DNA from 3 places in the Kitasatospora sp. NPDC087314 genome. Region 1 is predicted to be linked to each of the others. Evidence: riboswitches for the same ligand, from Rfam matches in the RefSeq annotation. Region 1 holds a riboswitch; each other region holds the start of a gene.
The links. Region 1 has a riboswitch for thiamine pyrophosphate ahead of thiC (phosphomethylpyrimidine synthase ThiC). Riboswitches for the same ligand answer to the same signal wherever they lie in the genome.
Positions count from the first base shown of each region.

Region 2: another riboswitch for thiamine pyrophosphate. It lies ahead of ACIO5E_RS07225 (purine-cytosine permease family protein); the one in region 1 lies ahead of thiC (phosphomethylpyrimidine synthase ThiC).
Region 3: another riboswitch for thiamine pyrophosphate. It lies ahead of thiO (glycine oxidase ThiO); the one in region 1 lies ahead of thiC (phosphomethylpyrimidine synthase ThiC).

Region 1 covers NZ_JBIUYE010000003.1:410,609-416,351, forward strand. Annotated here, with positions in the region: gene tenA (thiaminase II) at 1-283, shown strand, start outside; gene ACIO5E_RS08350 (DUF5326 family protein) at 652-852, shown strand; TPP riboswitch at 1,006-1,140, shown strand; gene thiC (phosphomethylpyrimidine synthase ThiC) at 1,135-2,946, shown strand; gene ACIO5E_RS08360 (serine hydrolase domain-containing protein) at 3,123-4,229, opposite strand; gene ACIO5E_RS08365 (histidine kinase) at 4,565-5,617, shown strand; gene ACIO5E_RS08370 (LuxR C-terminal-related transcriptional regulator) at 5,605-5,743, shown strand, end outside.
Region 2 covers NZ_JBIUYE010000003.1:150,133-155,875, reverse strand. Annotated here, with positions in the region: gene ACIO5E_RS07240 (DUF5926 family protein) at 1-146, opposite strand, end outside; gene ACIO5E_RS07235 (ATP-binding protein) at 252-827, opposite strand; gene ACIO5E_RS07230 (glycerophosphodiester phosphodiesterase) at 1,090-1,914, opposite strand; gene ACIO5E_RS07225 (purine-cytosine permease family protein) at 1,994-3,424, opposite strand; TPP riboswitch at 3,417-3,564, opposite strand; gene ACIO5E_RS07220 (S1C family serine protease) at 3,812-5,704, shown strand.
Region 3 covers NZ_JBIUYE010000001.1:475,818-481,560, forward strand. Annotated here, with positions in the region: gene pknB (Stk1 family PASTA domain-containing Ser/Thr kinase) at 1-553, opposite strand, end outside; gene ACIO5E_RS02165 (thiazole synthase) at 663-1,460, opposite strand; gene thiS (sulfur carrier protein ThiS) at 1,463-1,672, opposite strand; gene thiO (glycine oxidase ThiO) at 1,669-2,844, opposite strand; TPP riboswitch at 2,848-2,960, opposite strand; gene ACIO5E_RS02180 (NAD(P)/FAD-dependent oxidoreductase) at 3,045-4,250, shown strand; gene ACIO5E_RS02185 (Rv2175c family DNA-binding protein) at 4,320-4,685, shown strand; gene thiE (thiamine phosphate synthase) at 4,685-5,335, shown strand; gene ACIO5E_RS02195 (polyprenyl synthetase family protein) at 5,379-5,743, opposite strand, start outside.

The sequences.
Region 1 (5,743 bases):
GGCCGTCGGCGCGGTGCTGCCCTGCTACTGGATCTACGCCCGGGTCGGCGAGGCGCTGCTCGCCCAGGGCTCCCCCGACCCGCTGTACGCCAAGTGGATCGCCACCTACGGCGACGAGGCCTTCCAGTCCGTCGTCCGCCGGGTACTGGCACTCACCGACCGGCTCGGTGAGGAGATCTCCCCGGCCGAACGGCGTCGGGTCGTCGAGCACTTCACGACCACCTCGCGCTACGAGTGGATGTTCTGGGACGCGGCCTGGCGCGGGGAGCGCTGGCCGGTCTGACCAGCTCATGGCCGGGTGGGCCCGGGGCCGGGACGGTCAGGGTCGGGGCCTCGGGGGTGGTGACGGTGCGGTCAGGCGTGGCTGAATCCCCCAAGTAGCCGTGGTGCAGGGGCAGTTCCGGAGAGTCCGACATCTCCTGGACGCGTGGGGCCGGCCCGGTTCTCAGGTCGCTCCGAGGATTTCCCGGGGGCCTTCCCGGAGGTCCGGGCGGGGTCTTTCCCCGGGGCCCGGGTCGGGGTGATCTAGGGGTTCTCTCCGGGCCGTCGGGCCTCGTTACGGCACTGGCGTCCCCGTACGATCGAAGTACCGAAGCAAGCGGGATGCGGCACCGGACGGCAGCCGACCCCACGGGGAGAGAAGGAACGGACATGGCTGAGCTCTGGAAGTCGCTGCCCGCCTGGGTGCGCAACATCGTCATCCCGGTGCTGGTCCTGGTGCTGCTCTGGAACATCGTGGGATTCGTCTTCGGTGTCGTCGGTGCGCTGCTGAGCATAGTGATCAAGGTGCTGGTGGTCGTCGGTATCGCGGCCGCCGTGGTGGTCCTGGTGAAGAAGGCCGCCAAGGGCTGAGGGAACGCCCGAGGCCCGGCACCCCGCGACGGGGCGCCGGGCCTCGGGCGTTTCGGCGTGCTGCCACCGGCTGCCGGATCCCCTCCGTGGACCCCCTCTGGACCTGCGGCGATCGGCTCGCTACCGTGTTGGGCGTCGTGTGCAGGCAACACCGCCTGTGGACGCGGGAGCTCGGAGCACCGGGCTGAGAGGGCGCTGACCGGGACGTCGACGGACGGACCGACGGCTGCGTCGACCGCAGGAACCTGACCGGGTAATGCCGGCGTAGGGAGTAGAGGTCAGATGACCACGTTCGAAGCACAGCCGCAGTCTGCCCGGAACAGCGCCGTCACCAGCGCGGGCACCGGCTACCCGACCCCGGCCTGGCGCAAGGCCTACCGCGAGGGGTCCCGGCCCGACCTGCGGGTCCCGTACCGCGAGGTGCAGCTCACCAACGGCCGGACCGTCCCGCTGTACGACACCTCCGGCCCGTACACCGACCAGGCCTACGAGCCCGACGTGCGGCGCGGCCTGCCCGCCCTGCGCGACGCCTGGATCCGCCAGCGCGGCGACGTCGAGGAGTACGACGGCCGCGAGGCGCGCCCCGAGGACGACGGGATCAAGCACACCTCGCCGCGCGGCGGAAACCTGCGCAACCTGGACGCGGTGTTCCCCGGCCGCCCGCGCCGTCCGCTGCGCGGCCGCGGTGGTGCCGCCGTCACCCAACTCGCCTACGCCAAGCGGGGCGTGGTCACCCCCGAGATGGAGTTCGTGGCGCTGCGGGAGGGCCTCGCCCCCGAGTACGTGCGGGCCGAGGTGGCCCGCGGACGGGCCGTCATCCCGGTCAACGTGAACCACCCCGAGGTGGAGCCGGCCGTCATCGGCACCAACTTCCTGGTGAAGATCAACGCCAACATCGGCAACTCCGCCGTCACCTCCTCGATCGAGGAGGAGGTGGAGAAGATGACCTGGGCCACCCGCTGGGGCGCCGACACCGTCATGGACCTCTCCACCGGCCGCAACATCCACACCACCCGCGAGTGGATCCTGCGCAACTCCCCCGTGCCGATCGGCACCGTGCCGCTCTACCAGGCCCTGGAGAAGGTCGACGGCAAGGCCGAGGAGCTGAGCTGGGAGGTGTACCGGGACACCATCGTCGAGCAGTGCGAACAGGGCGTCGACTACATGACCGTCCATGCCGGCGTCCTGCTGCGGTACGTCCCGCTGACCGCCCGCCGCAAGACCGGCATCGTCTCGCGCGGCGGCTCGATCATGGCCGCCTGGTGCCTGGCGCACCACCAGGAGAACTTCCTCTACACGAACTTCGAGGAGCTCTGCGACATCCTCGCGAGCTACGACGTCACCTTCTCGCTCGGCGACGGCCTGCGTCCTGGCTCCATCGCGGACGCCAACGACGAGGCGCAGTTCGCCGAACTGCAGACCCTCGGCGAGCTCGGCCGGATCGCCCGCGAGCGCGACGTCCAGGTGATGATCGAGGGCCCGGGCCACGTCCCGATGAACAAGATCAAGGAGAACATGGATCTCCAGAAGGAGATCTGCGACGAGGCGCCGTTCTACACCCTCGGCCCGCTCACCACCGACGTCGCCCCCGGCTACGACCACATCACCTCGGGCATCGGCGCCGCCATGATCGCCTGGTGGGGCACCGCGATGCTCTGCTACGTCACGCCCAAGGAGCACCTGGGCCTGCCCAACCGCGACGACGTCAAGACCGGCGTGATCACCTACAAGATCGCCGCCCACGCCGCCGACCTCGCCAAGGGCCACCCCGGCGCCCAGGCCTGGGACGACGCCCTGTCCGACGCCCGCTTCGAGTTCCGCTGGGAGGACCAGTTCAACCTGGCCCTCGACCCGGAGACCGCCCGCGCCTTCCACGACGAGACCCTCCCCGCCGAACCCGCCAAGACGGCCCACTTCTGCTCCATGTGCGGCCCGAAGTTCTGCTCGATGAAGATCAGCAAATCCATCAATGAGAAGTTCGGCGGCGGCGAGGCCTCGCCGGAGTACGACGAGGCCGCTGTCGAGGGCATGAAGGCCATGTCCGAGGAGTTCAAGGCTCAGGGGAACAAGGTCTACCTGCCGATGGCGGACTGACACACCACACCCGAGTGCCGCCCTGAGAGCTCTACGCTTCTCGGGGCGGCGCTCTGCTGTCGCTGGGCCGCACGGCGTTGATGTTGTTCGGATTTCGGCGGAGACGGTCATCAAGGGTGATGTGGGTGGCCCCGGAAGTTGCCCCCTCCCCCCGCACCCGCGCCGTGCGGAGGACCTCATCGTCGCTGATGGTCGGCGTTCGGAGTCGTGCACAGAGCGTCGTCGACCAGCCTGCTCTCGGCCTGTTCCACGCGTAGGACGTCGTCCGCGGAATCGGCTTGGACACCCGACAGTGAGACGGTGACGCTGCGCTGGCCGTCGGCGGTGACGCCGTCGGCGGTGATCCAGCCGGAATCGCCGCCCTCGTGGCCCCAGTACACCCCGCCGCAGGACAGCGGGCGTGAGAAGAGTCCCAACCCGTCACGGGCGCCCGGCATGAGCTGCTCGAATTCCTTGCTGACCGGGACGGTCTGTTCCATCAGCGTCAGCTGCGCCGGCGGCAGGAGCCGGCCGCCGAGCAGGGCACGGAAGAATCGGTCGAGATCGGCGGTGGTGGAGACGAGCCCGGCCTCCCCGTTGGTGCCCTGGCCGACCTGCTCGGTGACGTCCACGAGCGGCTCGCCGGCCTTGAACCTCTGATAGGTCTCGGCATGTGGCTGGGGCAGTGTGGGTGAGGTACCCGGCCAGAAGGTGTGATCGAGGCCGAGCGGCCGGACGATCCGGTCCATTACCTCCTCATGCCAGGGGTGCCCGGTGACCCGCTCGATGATCATGCCGAGCAGGACGTAGCCGGTGTTGCTGTAGCTCCAGCCCGCGCCGGGCTGGAAGTCCGGGCGGTGGAACATCGCCCGGGCGACGGTCTGCTCGGGTGTGTAGGTGTCGTACCGGTGCTGGCGGAAGTCTTCCGCCGAGGTGTAGTCCGGGTAGTCGTCGTGGATACCGCTGGTGTGCTGGAGCAGTTGGCGAATGGTGATCGCGCGACCGTCGTTACCGTTTCCGGACACCAGGCCGGGCAACCAGCGCTCGACCGGGTCATCCAGGGAGAGCCTGCGGTCGCCGGCGAGTTGCAGGGTCACTGTGGCCACGAACGTCTTGGTGACGCTGGCTATCCGGAAGTAACCATCCCGGGGGACCGGCTGGCCGGCTGTCAGGTCGGCGGCGCCGCTGGTGACGGTCAGGTACCGGTTGTCCGAGGTGACCAGGAGGGACTGCACTCCCGTCACGCCGACCGCGGTGATCGCGTCCGCGTCGCGCTGGAGCTGGGTTTGGTCGTCATGTGGCACGGCGGCCCGCTCGCCGGGTGCACAGGCGGAAAGGGTTCCAGCCACGACAGCGGCCAGCGCCAGGCTCCGTCCGATGGATCGGCCGCGCCGCCGTGGTGGACGAGTCGGTGAACTTGTCATGGGCGTTGACCCTAGGTCTGGCTGAGGTGCGCAGGCGCTACCGCTCACCAGTGTGAAAAAGGGGTAGTGGGCTGTAGTGTCGGGATAGGTGACGATAACTCAGACTCGTGTGAGTGAATCACCAAGAAACCAGAGGGTTTTCGGCGATGTGGCGCGGTCTGGGTTATCTCCTGGGAAGCCTGTCGACCGCTGTGGTCGCCCTGTTCGCGTTGCCCGTGCTCATCGTCCCGACGGCGACTCGCGCCTGGGCGTCCTGGCATCGTCGCCGCGCTGACCGGCTGCTGCTCTGCCCGCGTTCCGATCCCGTCCGTTGCGGTACCTGGCGCGTTCTCGCGTGGTTGTGCACACACATCATGACCAGTCTGGCGTTCGGGGTCGTCGTGGCGCTGTGCGCGGGCAACGCGGTAGCCACAGCCGTCACGGTGCCCTTGTGGTGGGCCTTGCCCGCCGGCACCCGCGCGGGCGGCTTCGCCGCCGGTGCTCCACTGTCCGGGTGGGGCACGGCATTGACCCTGGGGACCGCACAAGCCGTCGTCTTCGCGGCCCTGACCTACTGGTTGGTTCCACCGCTGGCGCGCCTACACGCCCGGATCTGTGGTGTGTTGCTGTCCCCCTCGGCCACCGAGAGATTGGCGCGGCGCGTGGAGACGCTGGCCGAGACGCGGGCCGACGCCATGAAGGCGCACGGCGCGGAACTCCGCCGGATCGAACGTGACCTGCACGACGGCACCCAGGCCCGGCTGGTGGCCATCGCGATGCGGCTGGGCGTGGCCCGTGAGGTGCTGAGCGAGGACCCCCAGACGGTGGCCAGACTCTTGGAGGAAGCGCATGAGAGTACCGAGGAGGCCATGGCGGAGCTTCGTGCGGTGATCCGGACGATCTACCCGCCGATCCTCGCCGATCGCGGCCTCGCCGGGGCGCTGGCCGCACTGGGGGCCCGATCGGCGATCGACACCACCCTCGACATCGGCAATCTCGGCGCGATACCCGCCGCGGTCGAGGCCGTGGCGTACTTCACGATCGCCGAGGCGCTCACCAACGCTGCCAAGCACGGCCGGGCCACCCAGATCAACGTCCGTGTCGCACGCGACGATGACCGGCTGTCGATCGAGGTCACCGACGACGGAGTCGGCGGCGCCGACGAGACGCTGGGTACCGGCATCGCCGGAATCCGCCGGCGCGTCCTGGCGCTCGATGGCACCACCCGTATCCACAGCCCCGGCGGCGGCCCCACTGCGATCACCGTGAGCCTGGCGTGCGGGTCGTGATCGCCGAGGACAACATTCTGTTGTCCAATGGGCTGGAACTCCTGTTGACCGCCAAGGGTTTTCACGTTGCCGCGATCACCCAGGACGCCCCCGGCTTCGTCGCCGCCGTCACCGAACACCGACCGG
Region 2 (5,743 bases), 260 kb from region 1:
TGCGAGGCCTCCCGGCCGTGGCAGGCCTTGTACCGGCGGCCCGAGCCGCAGGGGCAGTTCTCGCGGGCCCCGACCACGGGGATCTCACCCGTGACGGCGGTGGTGGACTGACGCTGCGGCGCCTTCTTGGCGGCCTTCTTGCCCATGGTGCGGCTCTCCCGGGAACGGTGGTCCTTTGCTCCGGGCAGCCTACTGACGTTCCCCCCTGCGCGCGGGCACGCGCCGGGCGGACGGGCGGGGCGCGCGTCGGTTCAGGCGCTGCGGGCGTCACCACCGGTGCGCCGGGCGTGCCGGGCGCGGGCGGGCAGCGCCGCCCAGACCGTCACCTCGCCGGGCGCGTCGCGCACGCCCCAGTCACTGGCCAACTGGTCGACGATGCTCAGGCCGCGGCCGCCGCGCGAGGTCAGCGAGGGGCTGGCGGGCAGCGGCCGGGTGGTCGCGCCGCCGTCGGTGACCTCCAGGGTGAGCACGCCGTCGGCGTGCATCTGCCAGCGGACCAGTACGCCGTCGTCCGTTCCGCCGCCGGATTCGTCGCGCTCCCGGCCGCCCGGCGCGGGGTGCGTCCCGGTGGGGACACCGACCAGCAGCTGGTCCACCACCTCGGCCCGGGCGCTGCGGCCCAGGGCCCGCAGCGGGCCGAGCGGACGGGCGTACCGACAGGCGTTGCTCAACAGTTCGGAAAGGATCAATACGGCATCATCAATGACCGGTTCGGGTATCTCCCGGTCGCCAAGATCTCGACGCAGTCGGCGCCGTGCGACCCCGACACTCGCTGGGCCGTGCGGCACTGCCATGGTCGATGAAGTCGGCACTTCACGCGCCACCATCAACGCCACCCCCGGACCTCCTTCAGCGTATGCCGAGGGATGGATGCCCCTTGGTAATGCGTCGGAAACGACCACCGGACGATCCCGCGAGGACATTTCAAGCGAGGCCACCGAGGGTGGACCTCAGGTCATTCCCCGCTCACCCTCCGTCGCGCCGACGCATGAATTCCGGCAATAACGTGCCCGGAAGGTTTGACTGCCGACCAGAAGGAGCGGACGGAGTCCCGGGCTTTGCGGGTGACATTGCCGGTCCGGCGGTGGATCACCGCCCGAGCTGCGCCAGCACCTCGGCGGGTCGGTTGGTGATGATCGCGGACACCCCGAGCTCCAGGCAGAGCTCCACGTCGGCCGGTTCGTCCACGGTCCACACGTGCACCTCGTGGCCCAGCTCGCGCAGTCGCGTCACCAGCTGCGGGCGGGCCCGTACCAGCTCGATGCCCGGACCGGCGATCCGCGCCCCGCCCGGCAGCGGGGAGCCCGGGCGCAGCCGGCCGAGCAGCGGCAGGGTCCGTTCGAACAGGAACACCCGCCGGTAGTCCGGCGCCCCGGCGGCCACCCGGTTCAGCGCCACCGAGGAGAAGCTCATGATCCGGGCCGCGGGGCGCTCGGCCTCCCGGGTCGCGCCGATCTTGAACCGTTCGAGCGTCCGCAGCAGTTCGGCCTCCACCCGGCCGCGGTAGCGCACCGGGTGCTTGGTCTCGATCGCCAGGTCCACCGGGCGGCCGCAGTCCACCACCAGCTCCAGCAGTCGCTCCAGCCGCAGCACGCCGCGCAGTTCGGGGTCGGTGCTGGGGCGGCCGGTCTTCCAGGCGCCAAAGTCGTACGCCTCCAGCTCGGCGAGCGTCATCGCCGAGACGGTGCCCTGCCCGTTGGAGACCCGGCCGATCCGGCGGTCGTGTACGCAGACCAGTTCGCCGTCGAGGGTCAGCCGGACGTCGCACTCGACCGCGTCCGCGCCCTCGTCGAGCGCGCGTCGGTACGCCGCCAGGGTGTGTTCGGGCAGGGCGTGCGAGGAACCGCGGTGGGCGATCACCTGGACGGCCGGCGCGGTGCGCGCCGCCGCCGAGGACGGGTCTGGGCTGGTCACAGGGCTCACGATAGGCGGCCGAAGTGACACGGAGGCGAAGACGGCCCCAACCTGCGGGGCCGTCTTCGGTGCCGTTCGCTCAGCTCCGCGCCGTCCGGCGGGCCAGCGCGGTGAGCGCCCAGGTGGCCAGGGCCGGCACCAGGAAGGCGAACAGCGAGGCGGACGTCCACTCCTGCGGGGTGAAGTGCAGGGCGTGCTGGACGGAGGTCCAGAAGTCCGTCCACCAGCCGGCCACCGGGGTCGGCGCGATGAACTGGTAGACCGCGAAGCCCAGCACCCACGGCAGCACCATCAGCGGGCGCGACGGCGCGTCGGCGGAGAGGTTCCAGCCGTGCCGGCCGGCGCCGAAGAAGTAGTCCACCGCCAGCACCGCCAGCAGCGGCACGAAGACCGAGCCGATCAGGCCGAGGAAGTTGGTGTAGGTGTCGGTGAACTCGTCGATCTGCAGCGCCAGCACGGTGATCAGCAGCCCGATCCCGCCGGTCAGCACCCGGCGGTCCACCTTCGGCAGCAGGTTCTGCACCGACATCGCCGTCGAGTACACGTTGGCGAAGGACTGGTCGGTCTCGCGCAGCACCAGCACCAGCAGGAACAGCCAGCCGGCCCAGACGCCGAGGAAGGAGTCGAAGATCCGGTTCGGGTCGCCGTCGGACTGCAGCAGGGCCATCAGGCCGAGCACGTAGCACCAGACCTGGGCGATCGTGTAGCCGGAGAAGCTGCCCCAGAACGCCGAGCGCGGGGTGCGCGAGTGCCGGGTGTAGTCGGCGGCGAGCGGGACGAAGGAGATCGACACCGCGATCATCGCGTCGGTGGCGCCCAGGAAGCCGTGCCAGTTGCCGGCGCCCGGGTCGGGCACCCCCTGGCGACCCAGCTGGACGGTGAAGTACACCATCGCGACGGCGACGGCACCGGCCACGAAGCGGCGCAGCACCGCGATCGAGCCCAGCGGCCAGATGGTCAGCGCGGTGGTCAGCGCGCCCGCCAGGACCACGAACAGCCAGCGGTAGCCGTCCGTGTGGGCGACGGTCTGCGCGCCCGCCGCGATCGTCAGCAGCTCGAACACGCCCCAGCCGACGCACTGGACGATGTTCAGCACCGTCGGGACGTACGACAGCCGGGTACCGAACAGCCCGCGCAGGTTCGCCATCGCGGGCGCGCCGGTGCGGGCCCCGATCAGCGCGGCCACACCGAGCATCGCGGTGCCGACCACGGTGCCGGCCACGATCGCGGTCACCGCGGCGGCCAGCGACAGCTCGCTGCCCTTGGCGCCGAGCACGGTGGCGGCGGTGGAGAAGCCGATCAGGCTGACGCCCAGGTTCATCCAGAGCGCGAAGTGGTCCCGGAAGCGCAGCGTGCGCGGCGGCTCGGTGTCCAGCACGAGCGGTGCCTCGGTACGCTCCGGGCGGTCCAGGACGGCGGTCGCCGCTCCGGCGGGGGCGCCCGTGGACGGATCGGGGAAACCCTTGGACGCGGACGCGTCCGAAGAAGAGGATGGCGAAGCAGGCGGCATGGCCGATACTCCCTACGCCGGCATTACCCGGACAGGTTCCGGCGGTCTGCGCCCCCTCGACGGTCCGCCCACGATCCCGTGGCGTACGGTCGACCAGCGCACTCTCAGCCTGGAAGGTCCAAGCTCCCGCGTGTCAGTTAGAGCGCCAGGCTAACCGGCAGCGGGGTGAACGCCAAGGCCACGGGGTGTGCGGTCCGCATCGCGGGACGTCCGACGGAGGTGGGGGAGCCTCCGACCGTCGGTGTCGGCCGTCGGCGCTGGTCGGCGGCGTTGACTGTCGGTGCCGGCTAAGGATTCTTATGAGTTCTTCAGAGGGGTCCTTACGGCAATCGAATCGACAGTGCGAAAAACTATGGTCCTTGGTTCTGCCAGCTATGGAGGTCGTCCGTGAGCACCGAGCGCGAGGTTGGGCCCACCGGGCCGCAGGGGGAGCAGCCCTCGGGCGGCCAGGCGGCGGCTGTTCCCGCTTCCGACGGCTCCGCCGCGGGCGGGCACCAGCCGACGATGGCCTTCGGCAGGGTCCCCGAGCCGGGAGCGGCCCCGTCGCAGGCGCCCGCCCCGGCCGAGGCCGAGGCGGCGCCGGCGGACGGCGGGCACCAGTCGACCATGGCGTTCAGCCGGGTGCCCGAGCCCGAGGCCGCGCCGGCCGGCGACGTACCGGTTGAGGCTGTGCCGGCCGAGGGTGTGCCGGCCCAGGGCGGGCACCGGCCCACCGTGGCCTTCGGCAAGGTCCCCGCGCCGGAGGCGGCCCCGCAGGCCGCCCCCGCCGCCGAGGCACCCGCCGTCCCCGTCGACCCCGCCACCGGCTACATCGACGCGCCGCCGCCGGTCCTGCCGCCCGCCCCGCCGGCCGCGCCCGCCGCCGAGAGCCCGGCCCTGCCGCCGGTCGCCAACCCGTACGCCACCCCGGCCCACGGCGTCCCCGCCGCCGGCGCGCAGGACCCGTACGGCACCCCGGCCGCCCCCGCACCGCACGACCCGTACGGCACCCCCGCCGCGCACCCCGCTCCCGCGCACCACCCGTTCGGCGCCGGCCAGCCGCTCGGCGGCTGGGGCGCCGCCCACGACGCCACCGGCGGCGGCCCGGGCTACCCCGGCGGCCCGGCCGGTCCGCTCGGCTACCCGGCCGACTACCCCGGCGGCCCCGGCGGCCCGCGCAAGAAGCGCGGCGGCCTGGTCGCCCTGATCGCCGCCGTCGCGCTGGTCGCCGGTGTGGCCGGCGGTGCGCTCGGCGTGGCCGTCGCGGACCGCAACGACAGCAGCACCAGCGCCGACGACCACCGCAGCACCACCATCCAGGCCAGCAACACCCAGAAGAACGAGCCCGCCCCCGGCTCGATCGCCGGCATCGCGCAGAAGGCGCTGCCCAGCGTCGTCACCATCAAGGCGCAGGGCAACGGCGAGTCGGGTACCGGTACCGGCTTCGTCTTCGACACCGAGGGCCACATCCTCACCAACAACCACGTGGTCGCGCCGACCCTCAACGGCGGCAAACTGACCGTCAAGTTCGCCGACGGGACGTCCTACAACGCCTCGGTGCTGGGCCACGCCGAGGGCTACGACGTCGCCGTGGTCAAGATCGACAACCCGCCGAAGAGCAAGCTGGCCCCGCTTCCGCTGGCCGACTCCGACAAGGTCAACGTCGGCGACGCCACCGTCGCGATCGGCGCGCCGTACGGCCTGGAGTCCACCGTCACCAGCGGCATCGTCAGCGCCAAGGACCGTCCGGTCGCCTCCGGCGACGACACCGGCGGCCAGTCCTCGTACATGAACGCCCTGCAGACCGACGCCTCGATCAACCCCGGCAACTCCGGCGGCCCGCTGCTCGACTCCAGCGGCGCGGTGATCGGCATCAACTCGGCGATCCAGTCCAACGCCTCCGCCAACGGCCGGGCCGGCAGCATCGGCCTCGGCTTCGCCATCCCGATCAACCAGGCCAAGTGGGTCGCCGACACCCTGATCAAGACCGGCAAGCCGGTCTACGCCAAGCTCGACGTGCTGCGCAACGACGACTACAAGGGCGACGGCGCGCAGATCCAGACCCGCGACATCCAGGGCCAGCCGGCCGTCACCCCCGGCGGAGCCGCCGACAAGGCCGGCCTCAAGCCGGGCGACGTCATCACCAAGCTCGGCGGTGTGCCGATCGACAACGGCCCCGCCCTGGTCAGCCGGATCTGGACGCACAAGCCCGGCGAGACCGTCGACGTCGAGTACACCCGCAACGGTCAGCAGTTCACCACCAAGGTCACCCTCGGCCAGCGGGACGGCGACAACGGCTGATCCCCACCCGCGCGAAACGGTGTGCGCCGAACCCCGCCG
Region 3 (5,743 bases), on a different contig from region 1:
TGCCCAGGACGGTGCCGCCGGTCGCGGTGCTGGTCGAGGTGGGCGCGCCGTCGGCGGTGCCCAGGACCCGGACCAGGCCGAAGTCGGCGACCTTGACCAGCCCGCCCTCGGTGATCAGCACGTTCTCCGGCTTGACGTCGCGGTGCACCAGTCCGGCCCGGTGGGCGGCGCCGAGGGCGGCGAGCACCGGCTCCAGCACGTCCAGCGCGGCCCGGACGGACAGCGCGCCGCGGTCGCGCAGCAGGTCCCGCAGGGTGCGGCCGGGCACGTACTCCATGGCGAGGAAAACGTTTCCGCCGTCCGCGCCCTGGTCGAAGACGTTCACCACGTTCGGGTGGGTGAGCCGGGCGACCGCCTTGGCCTCGCGGATGAACCGGGCGGTGAAACCGTCGTCCCCGGCCAGCGCGGGGTGCATCACCTTGAGCGCGACGACCCGGTCCAGCCGGGTGTCGGTGCCCTTGTAGACGGTGGACATCCCGCCGGTCGCGATGCGCTGCTCGACCCGGTACCGGCCGTCGAGCAGGGTACCGATCAGCGGGTCGTGCAATGCCATGTCCACCCGGGGGAGTCTAGTGCCGCGCTCACCCGCCGGACCCGGAGGACACCGTCCCCGGGCCCGGCCGTGCCCGGCTTGTGACACGGGACACGCGGCTCCCGCGGCGTCAGAACGCCGGGTGCTCGCGGGTGTCCAGGCTCGCCCGGCCGGCCATCGCCGAGGAGGCCTCGGCATGGAAGCGGCGCGGGATGCGGCCGGCCCGGTGCGCGAGCCGGCCCGCCTCGGCGGCGTGCCGCATCGCCTCGGCCATCAGCACCGGGTCCTGGGCCCGGGTCACCGCGGAGGCGAGCATCACCGCCGCGCAGCCCAGCTCCATCGCCAGGGCGACGTCCGAGGCGGTGCCGGCGCCCGCGTCCAGGATCACCGGGACGCTCGCGCCCTCCACGATCAGCTGGAAGTTGTGCGGGTTGCGGATGCCCAGGCCGGAGCCGATCGGCGAGCCCAGCGGCATGATCGCCGCGCAGCCGACGTCCTCCAGCTTGCGGGCCAGCACCGGGTCGTCGTTGGTGTAGGGCAGCACCGTGAAGCCGTCGTCGACCAGGGTCTCGGCGGCGTCCAGCAGCTCGATCGGGTCCGGCAGGAGGGTCCGCTCGTCGGCGATCACCTCCAGCTTCACCCAGTCGGTGCCGAGCGCCTCGCGGGCCAGCCGGGCGGTCAGCACGGCCTCGCCGGCGGTGAAGCAGCCGGCCGTGTTGGGCAGTACCCGGATGCCGTTGCGGGTCAGCACGTCCAGGACGGAGCCCTGGGTGCCGGTGTCGACCCGGCGCATCGCCACGGTGGTCAGCTCGGTGCCGGAGGCCAGCAGCGCCCGTTCCAGGATCTCCAGGCTGGGCGCGCCGCCGGTGCCCATGATCAGTCGGGATCCGAACGACGTTCCGGCGATGGTGAGTTGGTCGTCGGCCATGGTCAGCCTCCCTGGACGGCGGTGAGGATCTCGATCCGGTCGCCCGCCGAGAGTTCCGTGTCGGGCCACGAACCGCGGGGCACCACGGTCTCGTTGAGTGCGGCGGCGACACCGCTGTGGGCGGCGCTGAGGCTGGCCACCACCTCCGCGAGGGTGGTCGTGGCGGACACCCGGCGGGGCTCGCCGTTGACGGTCAGTGCGATCTCGGTCATGCGGAGGCCTTCGTGGTGGAGCGGTCGGGGGAGAACCTGGTGGGCGTGAACGGCGTTGCCAGGTCGGGAAGTTCGCCGGTCGCCAGGTACTCGGCGAGCAGGTCGGCGGTCACCGGGGTGAGCAGCACGCCGTTGCGGTAGTGGCCGGTGGCGGCGACCAGCCCGGGCAGTGCGGTCGGGCCCAGCAGCGGGGCGTTGTTCGGCGAGCCGGGCCGCAGCCCCGCCGAGGTCTCCACCAGCGGGAGTTCGGTGATGCCCGGGACCAACTCGTGGGCGTCGCGCAGCAGTTCGTACACCCCGCCGGCGGTGACCGTGGTGTCGTAGCCCTGTTCCTCGGTGGTCGCGCCGATCACCAGCTCGCCGTTCTCCCGGGGCACCAGGTACAGGTGTTGGCCGCGCACCACCGCGCGGACGTTGCGGGACAGGAACGGCCGGTACGCCCCGGGGATCCGCAGCCGCAGGATCTGCCCCTTCACCGGGCGGATCGCCGGCAGCACGCCCTCGGGCAGCCCGGGCAACCGGTGGCTGTGCGGGCCGGCCGCGAGCACCACCTGCTCGGCGGTCAGGGTCTCCTGCGTGCCGAGGCGGGCGCCGACCGCGCGGCCGTTCTCGACCAGCAGCCCGACGGCCTCGGCGCGGTGGATCACGACCCCGGCGCGTTCGCCGGCGGCCAGCAGGGCGGTCAGCAAGCGGCGGGGATCCACCTGGTGGTCGTCCGCGGCGTACAGGCCGCCACGCACGCCGGGGGCGAGCATCGGCTCCAGCTTGCGGGCCTCCCGGCCGGTCAGCCAGGCCGAGTCCAGGCCGAGCCGCTGGTGGAAGGCGTGCAGTTCGCGCAGTTCCTCGCGGTCGTCGGAGTCCAGCGCGACCGCGATCGTGCCGCACCGGCGGTACCCGGTGTCCAGGCCGCCGCTCGCCTCGGTGAGCTCGGCGGCGAAGTCCCCGTAGCGCTGGTTGGAGGCCATGCCGAGGCGCAGCAGCGGCTCCTCGCCGTACTGCAGCTCGGTGACCGGGGCGAGCATCCCGGCCGCGACCCCGGCCGCCCCGCCGCCGGGGGAGGGGTCGACCACCAGGATCCTCTTCAGCCCGCGCTGCGCGGCGCGCCAGGCGACGGCGAGGCCGATGACGCCCCCGCCGATCACCAGCACGTCGGCGCGGGTGCTTTCGGGCAAGCGTGACAAAGCTGCTCTTCTCCCTTCGCCGGTATGACCCGGATCAGGTTCGGACGGTCGCGGGCCGTGCCAGCCCGCCTCTCAGCCCGGTACGCCGGGCTCCCGTGATGGTGTCCCCACCATAACGCCGGGGTCGGCCCGGCCGAAGGCCCGTACGAAGGGTGGACGGGCCGGTGGGGCGCCCGGGACCGCTGAGTACAGTGACGGGCGTGGCAGAGCTGAGCGGAACGGATCGGGTGGTCGTCGTCGGGGCCGGGCTGGCCGGGGCACAGTGCGCCCTGAAGCTGCGGCAGGGCGGCTGGCCGGGGCGGATCACGCTGGTCGGCGAGGAGCCGCACGCGCCGTACGACCGGCCGCCGCTGTCCAAGGACGTGCTGCTCGGCAAGGCCGACGCCACCACCCTGGACATCGACTACCCGCACCTCGGCATCGAGGTGCTCACCGGCCGCCGCGCCACCGGCCTCACCCCCGGCGTGCTGCACACCGACGACGGCGACCTCCCGTACGGCGCGCTGGTGATCGCCACCGGCGCCACCCCGCGCGCCCTGCCCGGCGCCGAGCGCGCGCACCTGCTGCACACCCTGGACGACGCGCTGGCGCTGCGCGCCCTGCTGCGGCCCGGCCTGCGGCTGGTACTGGTCGGCGCGGGCTGGATCGGCGCCGAGGTGTCCACCGCGGCGCGCGCCGCGGGCTGTGAGGTGACCGTGGTCGAGGCGGGCCCGGCGCCCGTCCCCGGCGCGCTGCCGACCGAGGTCGGCTCGGCGATGGCCGCCTGGTACGCCGAGGCCGGCGTCGACCTGCGCTGCGGGGTCGGCGTGGCCGCCGTCGAGCCCGGCGCGGTGCTGCTGGCGGACGGCTCGCACCTGCCCGCCGACGAGGTGGTGGTCGGCGTCGGCGCCCGGCCCGCGACGGGTTGGCTGGCCGGCTCCGGCGTCGAACTGGACGAGACCGGCGCGGTCCTGGTGGACGAGCGGCTGCGGACGGGCCTGCCCGGCGTCTTCGCGGCCGGCGACTGCGTCAGCTACCCGTCCGCCCGCGCCGGCGCCCGGCTGGCCGTCCAGCACTGGGACCACGCGCTGCAGTCCGGCGAGGCCGCGGCCGCCGCCGTGCTCGGCGCGGACGCGCCGCCGTACGACCCGGTGCCGTACTTCTGGTCGGAGCAGTTCGGGCGAATGGTCCAGTACGCCGGGCGGCACGCCGAGGGCGACGAACTGCTGTGGCGCGGCAGCCCGCAGGACGCCTCCTGGACGGTGCTCTGGCTGCGCGACGGGGTGCCGAGCGCGCTGCTGGCCGTCGACCGGCCGCGCGACCTCACCCAGGGCCGCCGGCTGATCGAGCGCGGCACCGCGCTGGACCCGGCCCGGGCGGCCGACCCGGCGGTGCCGCTGAAGTCGGCCACCGCTTGACGGGGCCCTGACGGCGCCCTGGCGGGGCCTCTGGTGCGCGGCGGCCCCCCGAGGTGGCAGTCTGGTGGCGTGAGTGAGATCGAAAGCAAGATTGAAGCCCTGGTCCCCGAGTGGATGTACCTGCCCGACATCTCGGAGCAGTGGGGCGTCCGCGTCACCGAGGTCCGCGACCTGGTGCGCAACGGCGGCCTGATCGCCGTCCGGCGGGGCCCGAACAAGTCGCTGCAGGTGCCCGCGGCGTTCATCGACGGTCCCGGGCTGGTCAAGCACCTGTCCGGCACCCTGACCGTCCTGCGGGACTGCGGGTACAGCGACGTCGAGATCCTGGAGTGGCTGTTCACCGAGGACCCGTCGCTGCCCGGCAGCCCGATCCAGGCGCTGCGCGAGAACCGCGGCACCGAGGTCAAGCGCCGCGCCCAGGCGATGCTGATCTGATGGCGGTGGACTCTCCGCGCGCCCGGCTGGCCGACGCCCGGCTGTACCTGTGCACCGACGCCCGCCGCGCGCAGGGCGACCTCGCCGAGTTCCTGGACGCGGCGCTGGCCGGCGGGGTGGACATCGTCCAGCTCCGTGACAAGGGTCTGGAGGCCAAGCAGGAGCTGGCGGCCCTGGAGGTCTTCGCGGACGCCTGCCGCCGCCACGGCAAGCTGCTGGCCGTCAACGACCGCGCCGACGTCGCGCACGCGGCCCGGCCGGACGTGCTGCACCTCGGGCAGGACGACCTGCCGGTGCCGGCCGCCCGGGCGATCCTGGGCGACGAGGTGCTGATCGGGCGGTCCTGCCACGCCGAGTCCGAGGTGGACGCGGCGGTCGCCGAGCCCGGCGTGGACTACTTCTGCACCGGCCCGGTCTGGCCGACCCCGACCAAGCCGGGCCGCCCGGCGCCGGGCCTCGGCCTGGTCTCGTACGCGGCGAAGCAGAGCACCGACCGGCCGTGGTTCGCCATCGGCGGCATCGACCTCGGCAACCTCGACGAGGTGCTGGCCGCGGGAGCCCGCCGGATCGTCGTGGTCCGCGCCATCACCGCCGCCGACGACCCGCAGGCCGCCGCCGCCGAGCTGTCCCGGCGGGTGCGTTCGACCTGACCCGTCGCGCGGGCCGCCGCCGTCCCCGGTACTGGCGGATTTCTCAGTACTTGCGGACGGTGGCGGCCTCGGCCAGCGCCAGCAGCACCGCGCGGGCGCGCCCGTCGACGAGCGGCGCCGCCTCCAGTGCGGCCAGTGACTGCCGCATCAGCTCGTCGATCCGGTGCTCCACCCGCTCGGGCGCCCCGCTGCGGGCCACCAGGGCGCGCAGCCCGGCGACCTCCTCGGGCGCCAGGTCCGGGGCGCCGAGCCGCTCGTCCAGGTACCGGGCGTCGGCGGCCGACAGCCCCCGCATCGCGTGCGCCACCAGCAGGGTGCGCTTGCCCTCGCGCAGGTCGTCCCCGGCCGGCTTGCCGGTGACCGCCGGATCCCCGAAGACACCGAGCAGGTCGTCCCGCAGCTGGAAGG